3 regions of the Robertmurraya mangrovi genome follow, and region 2 is predicted to be linked to each of the others. Evidence: a T-box and tRNA genes for the amino acid it is inferred to sense, from the RefSeq annotation. Region 2 holds a T-box; the other regions hold tRNA genes.
The links. The T-box of region 2 lies ahead of pheS (phenylalanine--tRNA ligase subunit alpha). A T-box ahead of a tRNA ligase gene usually reads a tRNA of that ligase, here a tRNA-Phe.
Positions count from the first base shown of each region.

Region 1 (6,664 bases), on a different contig from region 2:
GCTCAGTTGGTAGAGCAACTGACTTGTAATCAGTAGGTCGTGGGTTCGACTCCTATCGCCGGCACCATTTTTTTATTATTTCGAGCCATTAGCTCAGTCGGTAGAGCAACGAGCAAAGCTACTTGAATTGCTTCGAGTTGTACCCATCGAGCTGCTTCTTGCTTAATCCTCCTGAGATGGGGACATCGTAGATGCTTAACTTCAGAGAAGGATTAGAAAATATAGGCTAAATTATATTGAGAGCCATTAGCTCAGTTGGTAGAGCATCTGACTTTTAATCAGAGGGTCGGAGGTTCGAGTCCTCCATGGCTCACCAAATCTTTTTGCGTAAGCAAAAGAGATTTCCTTATTATGTTTTCGCGCTAGCAAAAAGAAGTTTCCTTTAAATTTGCGATAGCAAAAGAGATTTAATTTAATTACATTGCGGGTGTGGCGGAATTGGCAGACGCACTAGACTTAGGATCTAGCGCCGCAAGGCGTGGGGGTTCGACTCCCTTCACCCGCACCATGCTTATTCAATTAATGCCGGGGTGGCGGAACTGGCAGACGCACAGGACTTAAAATCCTGCGGTAGGTGACTACCGTACCGGTTCGATTCCGGTCCTCGGCACCAAGTTTTTAATTACATGTTTCATATGCGCCCGTAGCTCAATTGGATAGAGCGTCTGACTACGGATCAGAAGGTTATGGGTTCGACTCCTTTCGGGCGCGCCATTATTATCAAGCAGTTACAACTAGATATCGGGGAGTAGCTCAGCTTGGTAGAGCACTTGGTTTGGGACCAAGGGGTCGCAGGTTCGAATCCTGTCTTCCCGACCATTATTTTTTATGGGGCCTTAGCTCAGCTGGGAGAGCGCCTGCCTTGCACGCAGGAGGTCAGCGGTTCGATCCCGCTAGGCTCCACTTGAATTTTTCACGAAACGAAGTGTAGTGGAAAGAATTTTCCTTTTATTTTTTCCGTAACGTAGTGGAGTGAAAAAGAATCATCATTAAGTTACTCACGGTATCAAGTGTATTGAAAAAATACTACTTATATACTATTTTGGCGGTGTAGCTCAGCTGGCTAGAGCGTACGGTTCATACCCGTGAGGTCGTGGGTTCGACTCCCTCCGCCGCTACTATATTAATACACATTTGGAGGTATACCCAAGTCCGGCTGAAGGGATCGGTCTTGAAAACCGACAGGCGGGTCAAACCGCGCGGGGGTTCGAATCCCTCTACCTCCTCCATTTATTTTAAATATTATTATCGCGGGGTGGAGCACGACCGAATATGCTTCTTCGATTACTCTACAGCGCACTGATTGAGCCACCTCTTGAATTTGCTTTCTGAAATCAGGGCGGTTTTCAAAATAGATATGCTCATATAAATGAGCATAGATAAATTTTTATATATACTATTATCGCGGGGTAGAGCAGTCTGGTAGCTCGTCGGGCTCATAACCCGAAGGTCGCAGGTTCAAATCCTGTCCCCGCAATAATCCATCTGGTCCCGTGGTGTAGCGGTTAACATGCCTGCCTGTCACGCAGGAGATCGCGGGTTCGATTCCCGTCGGGACCGCCATCTTTATACAGCTAGTAATATACTGCTGTTAATATAGATTATTTTTGTGGCTCAGTAGCTCAGTTGGTAGAGCAAAGGACTGAAAATCCTTGTGTCGGCGGTTCGATTCCGTCCTGAGCCACCTTTTATTTTTATACGGAGGGGTAGCGAAGTGGCTAAACGCGGCGGACTGTAAATCCGCTCCTTAGGGTTCGGCGGTTCGAATCCGTCCCCCTCCACCAAAGCTTTTTACGAAACAAAGTGTAGTAAAATAGCTTAATAAGTTTTTATGGCGGTTGTGGCGAAGTGGTTAACGCATCGGATTGTGGTTCCGACATTCGTGGGTTCGATTCCCATCAGTCGCCCCATATTTCTTTTTTTATTGGGCTATAGCCAAGCGGTAAGGCATCGCACTTTGACTGCGACATGCGTTGGTTCGAATCCAGCTAGCCCAGCCATTTTATTTTACTTTTATAAATCCATTGCGGGTGTAGTTTAATGGTAAAACCTCAGCCTTCCAAGCTGATGTCGTGAGTTCGATTCTCATCACCCGCTCCAAATTGGGGCCTATAGCTCAGCTGGTTAGAGCGCACGCCTGATAAGCGTGAGGTCGATGGTTCGAGTCCATTTAGGCCCATCATAATACATAAATTTAGAACTAATCCTTTTGGGTTAGTTTTTTTTATGCAATTAATAGGCTTTTGGAGTAATCTAGTTTATATAAGTAAAAAATAATTTCCAGAGGTGTACAATGAAAGAAATGCAAGAGTTCTTAAAGAGTTATCACAAAGAAATGAATTGGGAAATAGATAGAGATGGTTATGAGAGTGCGCGTGCTTCTCTTTTAAATAACTACATGTTGTTGACAACAGAAGTTTCCGAAGTTGCAGAAGAACTTAGAAAGCTCTTCAATTTAACAAATAACAATATAAAACAAGGCATTGATGCAGAAGAATCATTTAGCCAAGCCAAAGAGACTGTTAGAGAGGATTTGGGTAAAGAATTTGCTGATTGCCTTGCATACATAATTAAGATTGCTAACTACTTTGAAATTGATCTAGAAGAAAGCTTTTATGAGAAAATGGAAGAAGTTAAAAATAGAAAAAATAAAGATATAAGATTGAAATAGGTTTAATGGATATTAGAGCACAGTTACTATCGAGCAGCTGTGCTTTTACCTTTGTACCTAGAGTATATTAAGTAAGATATTAAACGTATATATTCAGATATTACATTTTATTTACCCCTCCCACTTGACTTAGAGTTCACTCTAACCCTTACAATTCATGCAACTAACCAAAAAAGGAGAAATGCATGTGTTGTATTCAAAAGTAATAGTCACGAAATACGGAGGGCCAGAAGTATTGGAAATGGTAGAGGGATCACTGCGACCGCCATCAACAGGAGAGATACTACTCAAAGTTCAGAGTGCAGGTGTTGCCCTTGCCGACATTATGAGGAGGGAAGGAGTATATCCCATGTCACCACAACCTCCATTTACACCTGGATACGATGTTGTTGGAATGATAGATATGATTGGTGAAGATGTGACAGGTTTTAATTTGGGTGAAAGGGTGGGTGTCTTTTTTCAAGAAGGGGTTGGAGGTTATGCGGAATACGTATATGCAAATCCAATTCAACTAATTAAGATTCCAGACTCTATCAAGTCCAGCCATGCTAATGCTGTCCTCTTAAATTATGTTACAGCCTATCAAATGCTAAGGCGCATTGCTAAAGTAACGGAGGGAGAAACGATCCTGATTCATGGCGCAAGTGGTGGGGTGGGAACGGCACTTTTAGAGCTCGGAAAGTTATTTAACTTAAATATGTTTGGAACCGCCTCAAAAGCCAATCATTCCATCGTTTCCAAGTATGGCGCCTATCCAATTGACTATAAAAGTGAAGATTTCGTGGAGGTTTTAAGACACTGTGCACCGAATGGTATAGATGTAGTATTTGATCCAATTGGAGAAGAGAACTGGTCACGCTCCATTGAAACGTTAAGCCAAACTGGCCGTTTTATAGGCTATGGCTTTACTTCGGCGATAAAAGAAGGACCTTTTGATAACTGGCTAAAAGAATGGAAAGTTTTCCAAGAACGAGTTCAAAAAGACAAAGGTAATCCTATCTATTTTTATAGCGTTACAAATCTCAAAAAAGAAAAGCCAATATGGTATAAGGAAGACTGTCAATTACTCATGAGTTTATTAGAAAAAGGAAAAATCAAGCCTCATATAGCACATGAAATTCCTTTTAAGGATGTCAGGCTTTCTCATGAAATGATTCAAAAGTCTGTTGGTAAAATCATTCTTATTTTCTGAGAAAAGGAGATTAATCTGTATGTACTCAATTAGTGAAATCTCCAATCTTACAGGGATTTCAGCTTTTACTCTACGATACTATGAGAAGATAGGAGTTCTTCCAAATCCCAATCGAAAAAATGGAATTCGTGAATATAGTGAACAAGACCTTGAATTTATTCTATTTATCAACGGCTTGAAGAAAACGGGAATGAAGCTTGAAGATATTGCAAAGTTTTCAGAAGATGGTTGCCTAAAGTCACAAACGGAGGAGACCATCATTAGTGATACACTATCGAAGCGAATTGATATTTTAACAGAACACTTAGAAAGTCTTGAGCAGCAACTATCAGATATTCTTGCCGTAAAAAAAGTAGCTGAAGATAAAAAAGCTTTTTACTCAAGTATGTTACATAACAAGAGGTAAAGATATGAACAAAATCATGATTGTAGAGGACGATACAAAGCTAGCGGAGTTACTGAAATTGTATATTCAAAAATACGGCTATGAGGTTATAGCTGTAACTGATTTTGATCGAGTATTCGATATCTTCCAAGCTTACCAGCCTAATTTAGTTTTGTTAGATGTGAATCTACCGAAGTTTGACGGGTTTTATTGGTGTAGACAGATTCGTGCGGCCTCAACTTGTCCCATCATTTTTATTTCCGCTCGCTCAGGTGAAATGGATCAAGTAATGGCATTAGAATATGGTGCGGACGACTACATAACAAAACCATTCCATCATGAAATCGTTATTGCAAAAATAAAAAGTCAGCTTCGAAGGGCTTTCGGGGAATATGCCCCTAAATTAGAGGAACGAGTAATTAGTCATCACGACCTGATCTTGTACCCTGAAAGGTTAGAGTTAACAAAGGGAAGCAAAACGACACTACTAACAAAAAAAGAAGCAACTATACTAGAAGTTTTAATGAAGCGCTATCCTAAAGTAGTAAGCAGAGAATTACTCCTAGAAAAATTGTGGGACGATCAGTCTTTTGTAGATGAGAATACATTAAATGTGAATATGACTCGGGTGCGGAAAAAGCTACAGGAAATCGGGATAAATGACGGCATAGAGACGATCCGCGGAGCAGGATATAAACTGGTGTGGGAAAATAGCAAATATGAAACTATTCATTCGTGACCACTTGCCATTAGTCATTATCCATATTATCCAACTGTTTTTAGTACTACTGATCTATTGGTTGGATGGGTATCGAAATCTTCCAACAGCTTTTTATTCCATTTTCCTTGGTATGAGCATACTAACTGGTTATTTACTCTATCGCTATATCCGTTTACGGTCTTTTTACAATCGATTATCGAACCCTATGGAGACACTGGATGAATCCATAAACAAAAACGGAAATGCTCTTCTAGCTGAACAATTAAACGATCTTTTAAAGCATCAATATCGTCTGTATCAGCAGCAAATGAAGTTAGGTGAAAAGAAGCGTGACCAACATATAGCTTTTATGAACTTATGGGTCCATCAAATGAAAACACCTTTGTCTGTTATTGACTTAATCACACAAGAAGAGGATGACCCCCGGTTTCGCAGTATTAAAGAAGAAGCGGACCGTATGGGTAAGGGGATTGAGATGGCACTATATGCTGCTAGATTAGATGCCTTTGAACAGGATTTTGCAGTAGAGAGTGTCCATCTTCGTAAAATCATCGAGAGAGTTCTCCAAGAAAATAAGCGTCTTTTTATTAGAAACAAAGTCTTTCCAACTGTTGAAATCTCTGAACATATCATAGTAGAATCAGACGCCAAATGGTTAGCATTCATTTTAAATCAATTAATTACAAATGCAGTCAAATATACAGCCAACCTGCATCATACGATTACGATTCTAGCTAAACTAGAAGAACAAGAAATGATCCTTGAAGTAAAGGATTACGGTGTGGGGATACCATCCTCAGATATTAATCGAGTTTTCCAGCCTTTTTACACAGGAGAGAATGGAAGAAACTTTGGGGAGTCCACAGGAATGGGGCTTTATTTAACTTCGGAAGCATGTAAACATTTAGGCCATAAAATTGAGGTACAATCAGAGGTTGGACAAGGAACAACGGTTCGAATTGCTTTTCAATCTTATATACTCGAAGATGACTGACTATCTCGGTCATCTTTTTTTCTTTTGCGAAATCTTACAAAAGTGTAAGGGAAATGAAAGAAAAGTCGATAGGAAGCCACCGTTAAATTCGGTACACTTAACCTAGAAATGAAGAAGTCAGTGAAAGGAGTACTGAATCATGAACATGATGGAAGTACAGAATTTATGCAAAGTATATGAGGGGAAAGTTGCTTACCGTGCCCTTACAGATATTAATCTTACTATTAGACAAGGAGAGTTTGTTGGAGTAATGGGCCCTTCAGGTAGTGGAAAGACCACTCTTCTAAACCTTGTATCAACTATAGATACACCTACAACAGGAAACATTTTAATAGGCGGGAAGGATCCTCATTCATTAAAAATAAATGACTTAGCCAGGTTTCGGAGGAGAGAGCTTGGATTTGTGTTTCAGGATTTCAATCTTCTTCAAACTTTAACCGTGGAAGAAAATATAGTCTTACCTTTAACTCTCGATGGAGAAAGTGTGAAGGTAATGGATGAGAAGCTAGCCATTGTAGCTAAAAAGCTGGGAATTGACCATATTCTAAAAAAACGTACTTACGAAATTTCAGGTGGGCAAGCACAAAGAGCGGCCATTGCACGAGCGATTATCCATTCTCCTAAGCTACTGTTAGCCGATGAACCAACAGGAAACCTTGATTCAAAATCAGCAAAGGATGTAATGGAAACGTTAAGCACCA
Region 1 is NZ_JAXOFX010000020.1:685-7,348, forward strand. It holds tRNA gene SM124_RS20410 (tRNA-Thr) at 1-67, shown strand, start outside; tRNA gene SM124_RS20415 (tRNA-Lys) at 241-316, shown strand; tRNA gene SM124_RS20420 (tRNA-Leu) at 424-508, shown strand; tRNA gene SM124_RS20425 (tRNA-Leu) at 525-613, shown strand; tRNA gene SM124_RS20430 (tRNA-Arg) at 638-714, shown strand; tRNA gene SM124_RS20435 (tRNA-Pro) at 743-819, shown strand; tRNA gene SM124_RS20440 (tRNA-Ala) at 831-903, shown strand; tRNA gene SM124_RS20445 (tRNA-Met) at 1,045-1,118, shown strand; tRNA gene SM124_RS20450 (tRNA-Ser) at 1,137-1,229, shown strand; tRNA gene SM124_RS20455 (tRNA-Met) at 1,404-1,477, shown strand; tRNA gene SM124_RS20460 (tRNA-Asp) at 1,488-1,563, shown strand; tRNA gene SM124_RS20465 (tRNA-Phe) at 1,612-1,684, shown strand; tRNA gene SM124_RS20470 (tRNA-Tyr) at 1,701-1,784, shown strand; tRNA gene SM124_RS20475 (tRNA-His) at 1,835-1,910, shown strand; tRNA gene SM124_RS20480 (tRNA-Gln) at 1,926-2,000, shown strand; tRNA gene SM124_RS20485 (tRNA-Gly) at 2,027-2,100, shown strand; tRNA gene SM124_RS20490 (tRNA-Ile) at 2,106-2,179, shown strand; gene SM124_RS20495 (MazG nucleotide pyrophosphohydrolase domain-containing protein) at 2,294-2,671, shown strand; gene SM124_RS20500 (medium chain dehydrogenase/reductase family protein) at 2,853-3,863, shown strand; gene SM124_RS20505 (MerR family transcriptional regulator) at 3,883-4,269, shown strand; gene SM124_RS20510 (response regulator transcription factor) at 4,274-4,987, shown strand; gene SM124_RS20515 (sensor histidine kinase) at 4,968-5,963, shown strand; gene SM124_RS20520 (ABC transporter ATP-binding protein) at 6,103-6,664, shown strand, end outside.
Region 1: it encodes a tRNA-Phe, which carries the amino acid that the T-box ahead of pheS (phenylalanine--tRNA ligase subunit alpha) is inferred to sense. The anticodon was not compared.

Region 2 (6,664 bases):
CAAAAATCAGGGATGTCTCAAGGAAAGCTTAAGGCACTTTTACATAACCAAGCGATCGAACACGTATTAAATAAAATTAAACCTGTAAAGCCTGAAGCCATTTTAATTGACCAATTTGCTCAGAAAGACGTCTATTATGGATACTTAAAGGGACAAAAGAGTATTCAAAGAGAGGACGTTTATTTTAGTACAAAAGCAGAAGGAGTCCATCTCTCCGTCGCTGCTGCTTCCATTCTTGCAAGGTATGCTTTTGTCCGTCACTTTGAAAATCTATCTAAAAATGCTGGGTTTACTTTACCTAAAGGAGCTGGTGCGCAAGTAGATGTTGCCGCAGCAAGATTAATTAAAGAAAAAGGCGAAGCAGTGCTACCCAATTTCGTTAAACTTCATTTTGCTAATACGGAAAAAGCGATGAAATTAGTTAGGAGATAAATTTATAATAAAAAATGCACCCTTAATTTCTAATTTCGAAAAATTTAGGGACTCTCCATAAAATGAGAGTCCCTAATTGCTTTATCCTCTTAAAACCGCACCTGTTTTTTCTTCAACCGCTTTTAACACTTTATCATGTGCTTTCGTTACTTCTTCATCTGTTAAAGTTTTCTCAGGGTTGTAGTATCTTAATGAGAAGGCAATTGATTTTTTACCCGCTTCCATACGTTCACCTTCATAAAGGTCGAACACAGAAACTTCTTTCAATAAATCTCCGCCTGCTTCAACAATAATTCCTTTTAATTCTCCAGAGACAATTTCCTTACTAACCACTAAAGCAATGTCTCTTGTAATAGAAGGATATCTAGGAATGGCTTCATATTGTAATGGAGCTGTTTCTGTTTCTAACAGAGCTTTTAGCGAGATTTCGAATACATAAGTTTCCTTCAAATCTAAGTCTTTTTGAACCGTTGGGTGTACTTGACCAATGAACCCAATGTTTTGACCTGCAAGATATACTTCTGCTGTTCTACCAGGGTGCATACCATCAATAGAAGCTTGTTTGTATTCAACTAAATTGGTTAATCCAAGAGTGGCAAACATTTCTTCTAATATTCCTTTTAACACGAAGAAATCAACGGTTTTCTTTTCTCCTTGCCATGGGTGTAGATGCCATAGCCCTGTAATTGCTGCAGCTAAATGCTCACGCTCTTCAGGTAACTCATCTTGATTCGTCGATAAGAATACCGTACCTGTTTCATAAACAGCTACACTATCCATTTGACGAGCAACATTGTACTTAAGTACTTCAAGTAATTGTGGCACAATGCTTAAACGCAGCATGCTTCTATCTTCACTCATTGGCATTGCTAAGCGAATTGGCTCACGCTTTTCAATCGCATATTGAGTCGCTTTTGCCTCACTAGTTAGAGAGTAAGTCACAGCTTGGTAAAGGCCGGCACCCTCTAAGTAACGACGAATGACACGACGTTTCTTTTGGTATTCAGATAAAGCACCTGGTGTTGAAGCCCCAATCGGTAATGTCATTGGTAAATTGTCATAGCCATAAATACGTGCCACTTCTTCAATTAAGTCCTCTTCGATTGTGATATCGCCACGACGAGTTGGGACTGTTACCGTAACTTCATCACTTTCTACACTCACTTCAAACTGTAAACGGTTGAAAATAGATTTAACTTCATCAGTAGTGATGTTCGTACCAAGTACGCGATTAATTTTTTCTAAAGTAATAGAAACCACAGCCGGTTCTACCGTTAAAGTATCAACCTCAACTGAACCTTCTAGCACCTCACCATTTGCATAAAGAGCAAGTAATTCAGCCGCTCTCTCAGCAGCAGCACGAACGCGATCAGGATCTACTCCCTTTTCAAAACGAGTACTTGCTTCGCTTCTTAAGCCATGGTCTTTTGAAGCTTTACGAACGGTTGCACCTTTAAAGTACGCTGACTCTAATAGAACCGTTGTTGTATCAGATTGAACTTCTGAGTTTGCTCCACCCATTACACCTGCTAGAGCAACTGGCTCTTGACCATTTGTAATCACTAAGTGGTCCTCCGATAACACACGTTTTGCGTCATCTAAAGTAACCATTTCTTCACGAGCTTGAGCACGGCGAACTAAAATCTCCTTTGAGCCTAGACGATCGTAATCAAATGCATGTAATGGCTGACCGTATTCAATCAAAATATAGTTTGTGATATCAACCACATTATTGTGAGGACGGATACCTGCTGCCATCAATCTTGTTTGCATCCATACTGGTGATGGAGCAATTTTAACGTTTTTAATCACTTTTGCCACATATAATGGATTATCTTCAGATGCTTCCACTTTTACTTCAATATAGTCAGAAGCCTTTTCATTTGATGTAGCGACTTCCGGTTGAGGAAGCTTCACTTCTCTCCCTAAAATAGCTGCTACTTCATAAGCAACTCCTAGCATGCTTAAGCAGTCCGAACGGTTAGGTGTTAAACCTAATTCTAAAACTTGATCGTCTCTGTTAAGTACAGCTAGAGCATCTTCCCCAACGGTCACTTCATTCGGAAAAACAAAGATTCCTTCAGAGAATTCCTTAGCTACTAGCTTACTCTCAACTCCTAACTCTTGAAGAGAACAAATCATTCCGTTTGACTCTTCACCACGTAGCTTTGCTTTTTTAATTTTAAAATTACCAGGTAACACAGCTCCAACTTTTGCAACAACAACCTTTTGGCCTTTATCGACGTTTGGTGCACCGCAAATAATTTGAACAGGTTCTTCGTCTCCTACGTCAACTAAACATTTATTTAGTTTATCAGCATTTGGATGTTGTTCACGTTCTAATACGTGTCCTATAACTAAACCCTTCATGCCTTCATTTAGTACATCTACACCTTCGACTTCAATCCCACTTTTGGTGATCTTTTCAGCTAACTCATTTGCTGTAATTCCTGATAAGTCTACATAATCTTGTAGCCATTTATATGAAACAAACATGTTTATTCCTCCTATCTTAACCCTTATTCGTGAATGTGAAATTGCTTTAAGAAACGTACATCATTCGTATAGTAATGACGAATATCATCTACACCGTATTTCAACATCGCAATTCGCTCTGGACCCATACCAAACGCAAATCCTGTGTACTTTTTCGAATCGTATCCAGCCATTTCAAGTACATTCGGATGAACCATTCCTGCACCTAAAATTTCAATCCAGCCAGTACCTTTACATACGCTACAGCCTTTTCCGCTACAAATCTTACAAGAAATGTCCATTTCTACAGAAGGCTCAGTGAATGGGAAGAAACTTGGGCGAAGACGAATTTCACGGTCTTCTCCGAACATTTTTTTCGCAAATACGTCTAATGTACCTTTTAAATCACTCATGCGAATATTTTCATCAACGACCAATCCTTCAATTTGCATGAATTGGTGTGAGTGTGTCGCATCATCGTTATCACGGCGATACACTTTTCCAGGACAGATAATTCTTACTGGGCCTTTACCCTCGTTTTTCTCCATCGTTCTAGCTTGCATAGGCGATGTATGTGTGCGAAGAAGAATTTCCTCTGTAATGTAAAATGAGTCTTGCATATCACGAGCAGGGTGACCTTTAGGTAGGTTTAATGCTTCAAAGTTGTAATAATCTTTTTCTACTTCAGGACCTTCTGCAATCGTATAGCCCATTCCAATGAATAGATCTTCAATTTCTTCGATAATTCGAGTTAGTGGGTGATGGTTACCTTTGCTAACAGGGCGGCCTGGTAGGGTAACATCAATGGTTTCACCAGCGAGTTGCTTTTCTACCGCTTCTGCTTCTAATACTTGCTGTTTTTGTTCGATAGCTGCGGAAATTTCGTCTCTTACTTCATTGACGAGTGCTCCCATTTTAGGACGTTCTTCAGCTGAAAGCTTTCCCATTCCTTTTAATACTTCTGTGATGGGTCCTTTTTTCCCTAAGTAAGAAACACGTACGTCGTTCAATTCTTTAAGGTCAGACGCTTGTTGGATTTTATTAAGTGCTTCTTGTTGAAGTTCTTTTAAACGATCTTGCATGGTTTTTTCCTCCTTTATTCTTTGGGTTCGTTAAAGTGACCCGTTGATTTCCGCTCCAGGCACTTGCTTTCCGCGGGGAGTTGGAAGAATTAAAGAAAAAATCCAGAAGCCGATTTTTTCAAAAGGCGAATTCTTCCTGGATGGGAGCCTCGGCGTTACCGCCTGTGGGGTCTCCCATTCCCTCTACTTCCCGCAGGAGTCAAGTGCCCTCCGCTCCAATCAACTCAGATGGTTAATATAATAACTAAATCATCAACAACCATCTTAAAATAGACAAATAAAAAAAACCTTATCCCAAAAAAGGGACGAGGTTTTGTTTTCGCGGTACCACCCTTATTAACACACAACAAAAAGAATGTTGATGTGCTCACTTCATTTGGATAACGGATTGTTCCGATGCATCTTTACATTACAAGAATGGTCCCGATGCCGACTCAGGAGGTGAACTTCGCTTACTTTCTTAATGAAAATGCTTTCAGTCTAGGCATTTTCTCCCTTTAAAAATACAGTAAGTTACTTTTCTCCGTCTTAGTCTTTTCGTATGCAATTTTTGCGTTTATTGCATAAATGCAATTGTGAAATTGAATAAATTATATTATATAATTCCCTTCATATCAAACGCTTTTACAAAATTTATAGCCCATTTTTATGCTCTTAAGTAATATAACAAAATTCCTGCAGCAACTGCAACATTAAGTGATTCGCTTTTTCCATGGATCGGTATATATAAATTTTTAGTCGTTTGATCCAGTAATTCTTTATTTACACCGTTCCCTTCATTACCAACTAGTAAGGCAAACGTGGGACTAGGAGTAGTTTCCGTATATACTTGACCATTTTCTAATGCAGTCCCATAAACGGGTGTTCCTTCATCTTTTAACTTTTCCACCCACTCCGATAAATCTCCCTTTAAAACAGGCAAGTGAAAGTGACTTCCTTGTGCCGAACGAAGTACTTTAGGGTTGTAATGATCCACACTACCTTGGCCCACGACAACAACATCCACTCCTGCTGCATCAGCTGTCCGTATCATCGTTCCTAAGTTACCTGGATCTTGGACAGCATCTAGTAGTAAGAATGTCTTTCCTGTAATTTCATTCAGGTTTATTTTTTCTTGTTCACAAACAGCAAATACCCCTTGAGGAGACTCTGTATCGGATAATGTCTTAATAATTTCTTCTGTGACAGTAGTTACCGGTGTATCACCAAAATTAATCTTTTGAATGAAATGGCTCTGTTCACTTATGATAATTTCTAATACTTTATCTGCCTTTAGTGCTTCTTCCACTAAATGAATACCCTCTATTAAAAAAGTTTCCGTTTTGTCTCTTTCTTTTTTCGTTAATAATTTTTTCCACTCTTTTACTTGAGGATTTTTCGCAGAGGTAATGTGTTTCAACATCTTCTCTCCTTTACCAATACATTTCATTTTACATATAATCAATTTTCTTATTATAGCCTAACTCATATACATAATAAATCCAAAAATAGAAAAGATATTAACGAAACTCTTTCAATTTGTGTAGAGAGAGTATATTTCAAAGGTAACTAAAGAGTCTTTCAGTAAATAGATAAGGGGTGCAGATGAAGTGAACTTAAATTTAAGAAATGCAATTATCCAGAATGTTAGTGGCAATTCACAAGATGAGCTTAAAGACACGATCGTAGATGCTATTCAAAATGGTGAAGAAAAAATGTTACCAGGTTTAGGCGTATTATTTGAGGTCATTTGGAACAATTCTTCCGAAGATAATAAACAAGAAATGCTTCAAACTCTTGCAAGTGGATTAAAGTAAAAGAAAAGCTGCTCTAATATTAGGGCAGCTAGTTTTTCTTGAATTTCTTTGAAGATTGGTATGTACCAGCAATGATGGGCACTAATATAGCTATCCACATATACCAACTCATTTCTTTTTCCTCCGCTATCTAATAAAATCGATAAAACCTAAACCATAGTAGGAGCCAATGGCTAATATACTACTCCATAAAGCTAAGCTAATTGTCATCCAAATCGTCGTCCATTGTTTTTTAGCACCAAGAAACATACCGATACCAGCCGCAATATGGGTTCCAATTAGAAGCGGTGCGGCCAGAGCCAAACCAGGCAGTCCGTACTTATTCCAAATTTTTCGTGCTCGTTCTGAACGGGAGGACGTTTTTTCCTGACTTTTTTCTCTCTTTCTTTCACGCCATTTTTTAAAACGGTCAAAGAGCAATACGAATAACAGTACCGTGATAAAATTTCCAGTAAAAGATAGTACAGCTACCCAAAACGGGTGTAATCCTTTAATAATGGCTAACGGGATAACAGCAGCGATCTCAATCCAAGGAATGGCAGCCAATACAAAGACCAATACATATTCCCAAACCATAGAGCACCTCACTTAAGAATTGGCTTTTCGAATTTCAGACCAATAAATAATATACTGACCTGTAGCTAAACCAATGATAATAATTACCGGTAAACCTTTAATATCATCAAGGAAAAAGAGTAATAGAAAGCTGAGCGGTAATGCTGAGTAGAAAAACATATATACCTTCCTACATGCTCGATTCGTTAACCACTGCATTCCCTCATCTTCTTCTCTAAACTCCACAGGAACAATAGAAAAGATAGAAATCTTCCTTTTTGGATTCTTTTTATTAAATTTAGCAATTAAAGCGAACCACACTAG
Region 2 is NZ_JAXOFX010000002.1:714-7,377, reverse strand. It holds gene rnhC (ribonuclease HIII) at 1-432, shown strand, start outside; gene pheT (phenylalanine--tRNA ligase subunit beta) at 514-2,928, opposite strand; gene pheS (phenylalanine--tRNA ligase subunit alpha) at 2,952-3,989, opposite strand; T-box leader at 4,288-4,528, opposite strand; gene SM124_RS03125 (TrmH family RNA methyltransferase) at 4,636-5,388, opposite strand; gene sspI (small acid-soluble spore protein SspI) at 5,579-5,785, shown strand; gene SM124_RS03115 (small multi-drug export protein) at 5,912-6,361, opposite strand; gene SM124_RS03110 (hypothetical protein) at 6,374-6,664, opposite strand, start outside.

Region 3 (6,664 bases), on a different contig from region 2:
GAAGCCCCCCTCAAGATGAGATTTCCCATAGCGCAAGCTAGTAAGATCCCTGAAAGATGATCAGGTAGATAGGTCAGAGGTGGAAGCATGGTGACATGTGAAGCTGACTGATACTAATCGATCGAGGACTTAACCATTTTATTGGTGATTACTCGAATTCTCCTTCTTCAATCATTATCTAGTTTTGAGGGAATAAGAAATTTCCTCTTGAAATCAATTTGATTTTATGTATAATTATAATAGTCTGGTGGCGATGGCGAGAAGGTCACACCCGTTCCCATACCGAACACGGAAGTTAAGCTTCTCAGCGCCGATGGTAGTTAGGGGCTGTCCCCTTGTGAGAGTAGGACGTCGCCAGGCTTTTTTAAACGGAGGATTAGCTCAGCTGGGAGAGCACCTGCCTTACAAGCAGGGGGTCGGCGGTTCGATCCCGTCATCCTCCACCAAGAATTTTTTACGGAACTTAGTGGAGTAAAATCCTTAATTCTCTTTAACTTTTAATCTTAATATGCCGGTGTAGCTCAGTTGGTAGAGCAACTGACTTGTAATCAGTAGGTCGTGGGTTCGACTCCTATCGCCGGCACCATTATTATTTTTGTACGAGCCATTAGCTCAGCCGGTAGAGCAACGAGCAATACTACTTGAATTGCTTCGAGTTGTACCCATCGAGCCGCTTCTTGAGTAATCTTCCTGAGATGGGGACATCGTAGATGCCTGAATTCAGTGAAGAATGAAAGTATAAAGCCAAATATTATTGAGAGCCATTAGCTCAGTCGGTAGAGCATCTGACTTTTAATCAGAGGGTCGGAGGTTCGAGTCCTCCATGGCTCATCAAACTTTTTTTGCAATAGCAAAGGAAGTTTACTTAATTACATTGCGGGTGTGGCGGAATTGGCAGACGCACTAGACTTAGGATCTAGCGCCGCAAGGCGTGGGGGTTCGACTCCCTTCACCCGCACCATATTTGCTCTTCTAGTAAACAATTTACCAAAAATAATGTAACGCGGAAGTAGTTCAGTGGTAGAACACCACCTTGCCAAGGTGGGGGTCGCGGGTTCGAATCCCGTCTTCCGCTCCAAGAAATGCCGGGGTGGCGGAACTGGCAGACGCACAGGACTTAAAATCCTGCGGTAGGTGACTACCGTACCGGTTCGATTCCGGTCCTCGGCACTTAACTTTTTTGCAATAGCAAAAAAAAGTTGTTTTAAAGCGAAAGCTGAAGGTTTATTATGCGCCCGTAGCTCAATTGGATAGAGCGTCTGACTACGGATCAGAAGGTTATGGGTTCGACTCCTTTCGGGCGCGCCATTAGTTATCGGGGAGTAGCTCAGCTTGGTAGAGCACTTGGTTTGGGACCAAGGGGTCGCAGGTTCGAATCCTGTCTTCCCGATCATTAGTACTTTTATATGGGGCCTTAGCTCAGCTGGGAGAGCGCCTGCCTTGCACGCAGGAGGTCAGCGGTTCGATCCCGCTAGGCTCCACTTAGATTTTTTTTCGTAACGTAGTGGAGAAAAAAGAATCTACATTAATTCACTCACGAAACGGAGTGTAGTGAAAAGAATCTTCCTGAATTTTTTAATATTTCATTTTGGCGGTGTAGCTCAGCTGGCTAGAGCGTACGGTTCATACCCGTGAGGTCGTGGGTTCGACTCCCTCCGCCGCTACCAAAATGGACCTTTAGCTCAGCTGGTTAGAGCAGACGGCTCATAACCGTCCGGTCGTAGGTTCGAGTCCTACAAGGTCCACCATTAACATTTTACGGAGGTATACCCAAGTCCGGCTGAAGGGATCGGTCTTGAAAACCGACAGGCGGGTCAAACCGCGCGGGGGTTCGAATCCCTCTACCTCCTCCATTTATTTTACAAAAAAATAATGTTAATACTATTATCGCGGGGTGGAGCACGATCGAATATGCTTCTTCGATTACTCTACAGCGCACCGATTGAGCCACTTCTTGAGATTTTTTCTGAAATCGGGGCGGTTAATCGGAATAGTCTATGCTTAAACAAAGAGCATGTGCAATATGAAATTAATACTATTATCGCGGGGTGGAGCAGTCTGGTAGCTCGTCGGGCTCATAACCCGAAGGTCGCAGGTTCAAATCCTGTCCCCGCAATAATCCATCTTAAGTGGTCCCGTGGTGTAGCGGTTAACATGCCTGCCTGTCACGCAGGAGATCGCGGGTTCGATTCCCGTCGGGACCGCCATTTACGGCTCAGTAGCTCAGTTGGTAGAGCAAAGGACTGAAAATCCTTGTGTCGGCGGTTCGATTCCGTCCTGAGCCACCATTTGAATTTATCCTTATGTAAGACCATGGCGATTGTGGCGAAGTGGTTAACGCATCGGATTGTGGTTCCGACATTCGTGGGTTCGATTCCCATCAGTCGCCCCATTTATAGTAACGCGGGTGTAGTTTAATGGTAAAACCTCAGCCTTCCAAGCTGATGTCGTGGGTTCGATTCCCATCACCCGCTCCATTTGGGCCTATAGCTCAGCTGGTTAGAGCGCACGCCTGATAAGCGTGAGGTCGATGGTTCGAGTCCATTTAGGCCCACCAGTATAGATTATATTATTCCGCAGTAGCTCAGTGGTAGAGCATTCGGCTGTTAACCGAACGGTCGTAGGTTCGAGTCCTACCTGCGGAGCCATATGGGGAAGTACTCAAGAGGCTGAAGAGGCGCCCCTGCTAAGGGTGTAGGTCGGGTAACCGGCGCGAGGGTTCAAATCCCTCCTTCTCCGCCATATATTTGGCCCATTGGTCAAGCGGTTAAGACACCGCCCTTTCACGGCGGTAACACGGGTTCGAATCCCGTATGGGTCATTACAAAAAGAGTTGTTGCTTATGCAGCAACTCTTTTTGTTTATTTCGGAAAATATGACTTAGTATAAAGCACAGAGTTGTTTGGAAGGGAAGGCACTTGACTCCTGCGGGATGGAGAGGAAGGTCGAGACCCCACAGACGGCACGTCGAGGAGGCTTGACTTCCTCCCCGCGGAAAGCGAGTGACTGGACCGGAAATCAACGGACAACCTTACTAAACCCATCAAAGTATGAGAACTAACCTAATAAAACGGGGACTGTGCTCAAAAGTCATTTTTATAATGACTTTTTGAACAGCCCCTTTTTGCTTTTCCTGCAAAAAAATAGTATCCGATATAAGTCCTATCTATAGTCCGCATGTGACTAATAAGTCTGTATGCAGAAATCATACATAACTCCCAAAGCAACAAATTCCAACGAGTTAATCCTCCAATTAAACCTATTCACTCATACAAAAATACTATTATTGTCAAAATATTTTAACCATTCATAAATATCTTTTTTTATTAGTATTACAAAATTTCTTTCATAAATTCCGTTGTAAGTGACTAAAATTTATTATTCAATGAAAAATATTTTTTCTTTCAATTATCAAATTTGTAGAAGAAATTATAGGGGAATGCTGTCGAATGAACGAGAAGTTCAATATTTTCTCCCGACATATAGCAGATTGTTGTAGAAACTGTCTTAAAATTTAAAAAACTTTTACAAGGATATTAAAATACTTCCTAGAATAATACAGGAAAGTGAAAGAAATTAAAGAGTAGGGCGGGGAATAGAGTGTCAGTCGATTTATTGATTCCGACCAATTACCAAGTGCATCTGTTCCATGAGGGGAATTACTTCGAGAGTTATCGGTTGTTTGGAGCACATGTAATTCATACGAATAACAAATTATGCACCCGTTTTTGTGTATGGGCACCAAATGCCAAGAACGTTCAGTTATTGGGGGATTTTAATAGCTGGAACGGAACGGGATACAGTTTTGAAAAATTGAATAACGAAGGAATATGGATGCTCATTGTTGAGCAAGACCTTGAGGGTTCCTATTATAAGTATGAAATCACCACATCAAACGGTGAAAAGTTAATAAAGTCAGATCCATTTGCTTTTTATTCAGAGGTTCGTCCGAATACTGCATCCATTGTATATACACTAGATGGCTATCAGTGGAAGGATCAGCGATGGTTACAAATGAAGAATAGAAAGAAAGTGTACTCTAATGCAATGGTTATTTACGAGTTACATATTGGTTCGTGGAAGAAAAAAGAGGACGGAACGTTTCTGACGTATTGTGAGTTAGCGAATGATTTAATACCATATGTTCTTGATCATGGTTTTACACATATTGAGTTGTTACCTCTTGTTGAGCATCCGCTCGATATTTCTTGGGGTTATCAAGGGACTGGTTATTACTCGGTTACTAGTCGTTATGGGACTCCTCATGATCTCATGTACTTTATTGATCTCTGTCATCAAAATAATATTGGTGTCATTATGGACTGGGTTCCTGGACATTTTTGTAAGGATGAGCATGGACTCCACCGCTTTGATGGTACGTATTTATATGAATACGAAACCGTTATGGATAGAGAAAATTTTACTTGGGGAACAGCAAACTTTGATCTTGGAAAAACAGAAGTACAGAGTTATTTAATATCTAACGCTAGATTTTGGATGGAATACTATCATATCGATGGATTTCGTGTAGATGCTGTATCTAACATTATTTTTTGGCCGAACTCAGAAAACAAAGAGAATACATTTGGTACTGACTTTTTAAAGAAATTGAACAAAACGGTTTTTCATTATGATTCGAGTGTACTAATGATAGCCGAAGATTCTACAGATTGGCCACAGGTGACTGCCCCTATTCATTATGGAGGCTTAGGATTTAATTATAAATGGAATATGGGGTGGATGAACGACATTTTGGATTATATGGAGAGCCATCCTAATGAACGTTCAAAGCTTCACGAAAAAGTAACCTTTTCTCTCATGTATGCTTTCTCGGAGAATTTTGTCTTACCTTTTTCACATGATGAAGTTGTGCATGGAAAGAAATCACTTTTAAATAAAATGCCAGGAGACTATTGGGAAAAATTTGCTCAACTAAGGCTATTACTAGGATTTATGATGGCCCACCCTGGAAAAAAACTGTTGTTTATGGGCTTTGAGTTCGGACAGTTTTCTGAATGGAAGGATAAAGAACAATTAGATTGGAATCTATTAGATTTTGAGATGCATAGGAAGACAAATGATTATGTGAAAGAGTTAATGAAAATTTACAAGCGTTCAAAACCTTTGTTTGAGCTAGATCACCTTTCTGAAGGGTTTGAATGGATTGATGTTCATAACTATAATCAGTCTATTTTCTCCTTTATTCGAAAGGGAAATTTAGAGGATGACTTCTTAGTTATTGTATGTAATTTTAAAAATCACACATATGAAGACTACATAGTGGGTGTTCCAAAAGCAGGGTCATATAGAGAAGTTTTTAACAGCAATGAGATCCAGTTTGGTGGAACTGGAGTAGTTAATAAAAAGGTCATACTCGCAGAAGATAAAGTGTTTCATGGAAAGCCATTTTCAATCAAGATGACAATCCCACCATTTGGGATTTCTATATTACGACCAGTAAAGCATCGGAAGGAGAGGAAGGGTAATGGTAAAGAAGAAGTGCGTAGCAATGTTATTAGCAGGAGGAAAGGGAAGCAGGCTTAGCTCTTTAACTAAAAGTTTAGCAAAACCAGCCGTACCATTTGGAGGAAAGTATAGAATTATAGATTTTACTTTAAGTAATTGTACGAATTCTGGTATTGATACAGTGGGTGTGTTAACGCAATATCAGCCTCTAGTTTTGAATTCATATATCGGTATAGGTAGTGCTTGGGATCTCGATCGCAAAAACGGAGGGGTTACAGTCCTTCCTCCTTATAGTGAATCTTCCGAGGTTAAATGGTATACAGGAACAGCTAGTGCCATTTATCAAAATATGAATTATTTAAAACAGTACGATCCAGAGTATGTGCTCATTTTATCTGGTGATCACATTTATAAAATGGATTATGAACTTATGCTTGAGTATCATATTGAAAAAGGATCAGATGTTACGATTTCGGTTATTGAGGTTCCATGGGAAGAAACTAGTCGCTTTGGGATTATGAATACTAACCAAGATATGAGAATAACCGAGTTTGATGAAAAGCCACAATTTGCCAAAAATAATTTAGCTTCGATGGGTATATATATTTTTAACTGGTCTATTTTAAAGGACTATTTGGAAATGGATGATCGTAATCCTGAATCTAGCCATGACTTTGGTAAAGATGTGATTCCTCTATTATTAGATGAGAAAAAGAAACTATTTGCTTATCCATTCAGTGGATATTGGAAAGACGTGGGGACAGTTAAGAGTCTGTGGGAAGCCAATATGGATCTCCTAGATGAAAACTGTGAACTAAATTTATTTGATTATAATTGGAGAATTTACTCAGTTAACCCTAATCATCCGCCTCAGTATATTTCTCCTGAAGCAGAAGTGACTGAATCCCTCATTAACGAAGGGTGTACAGTTGAAGGTGACGTAGAGAAATCCGTTTTATTTCAAGGGGTAAAAGTTGAAAGTGGTTCAATGGTTCGAGAATCTGTTATTATGCCAGATGCTATTGTAGGGAGAAACTGCTTTATCGAAAAAGCGATTGTACCTTCAAATATGAAAGTACCAGATGGAACAGTGATTAGGGCTTCGACAGAGATAGATGAGATAGTCCTAGTTACAGAAGAGATGTTGAAAGAAATTTATTCTTAATAATAAGCTTAGTACATGTTGATTTTGGGAAAT
Region 3 is NZ_JAXOFX010000007.1:192,781-199,444, reverse strand. It holds partial or broken rRNA gene SM124_RS12910 (23S ribosomal RNA) at 1-137, shown strand, start outside; rRNA gene rrf (5S ribosomal RNA) at 244-360, shown strand; tRNA gene SM124_RS12900 (tRNA-Val) at 371-446, shown strand; tRNA gene SM124_RS12895 (tRNA-Thr) at 511-586, shown strand; tRNA gene SM124_RS12890 (tRNA-Lys) at 759-831, shown strand; tRNA gene SM124_RS12885 (tRNA-Leu) at 877-961, shown strand; tRNA gene SM124_RS12880 (tRNA-Gly) at 1,004-1,078, shown strand; tRNA gene SM124_RS12875 (tRNA-Leu) at 1,085-1,170, shown strand; tRNA gene SM124_RS12870 (tRNA-Arg) at 1,232-1,308, shown strand; tRNA gene SM124_RS12865 (tRNA-Pro) at 1,317-1,390, shown strand; tRNA gene SM124_RS12860 (tRNA-Ala) at 1,409-1,481, shown strand; tRNA gene SM124_RS12855 (tRNA-Met) at 1,591-1,667, shown strand; tRNA gene SM124_RS12850 (tRNA-Ile) at 1,672-1,748, shown strand; tRNA gene SM124_RS12845 (tRNA-Ser) at 1,761-1,853, shown strand; tRNA gene SM124_RS12840 (tRNA-Met) at 2,043-2,116, shown strand; tRNA gene SM124_RS12835 (tRNA-Asp) at 2,132-2,207, shown strand; tRNA gene SM124_RS12830 (tRNA-Phe) at 2,213-2,288, shown strand; tRNA gene SM124_RS12825 (tRNA-His) at 2,317-2,392, shown strand; tRNA gene SM124_RS12820 (tRNA-Gly) at 2,404-2,477, shown strand; tRNA gene SM124_RS12815 (tRNA-Ile) at 2,481-2,557, shown strand; tRNA gene SM124_RS12810 (tRNA-Asn) at 2,574-2,648, shown strand; tRNA gene SM124_RS12805 (tRNA-Ser) at 2,652-2,742, shown strand; tRNA gene SM124_RS12800 (tRNA-Glu) at 2,750-2,821, shown strand; gene glgB (1,4-alpha-glucan branching protein GlgB) at 3,601-5,544, shown strand; gene SM124_RS12790 (glucose-1-phosphate adenylyltransferase) at 5,486-6,631, shown strand.
Region 3: it encodes a tRNA-Phe, which carries the amino acid that the T-box ahead of pheS (phenylalanine--tRNA ligase subunit alpha) is inferred to sense. The anticodon was not compared.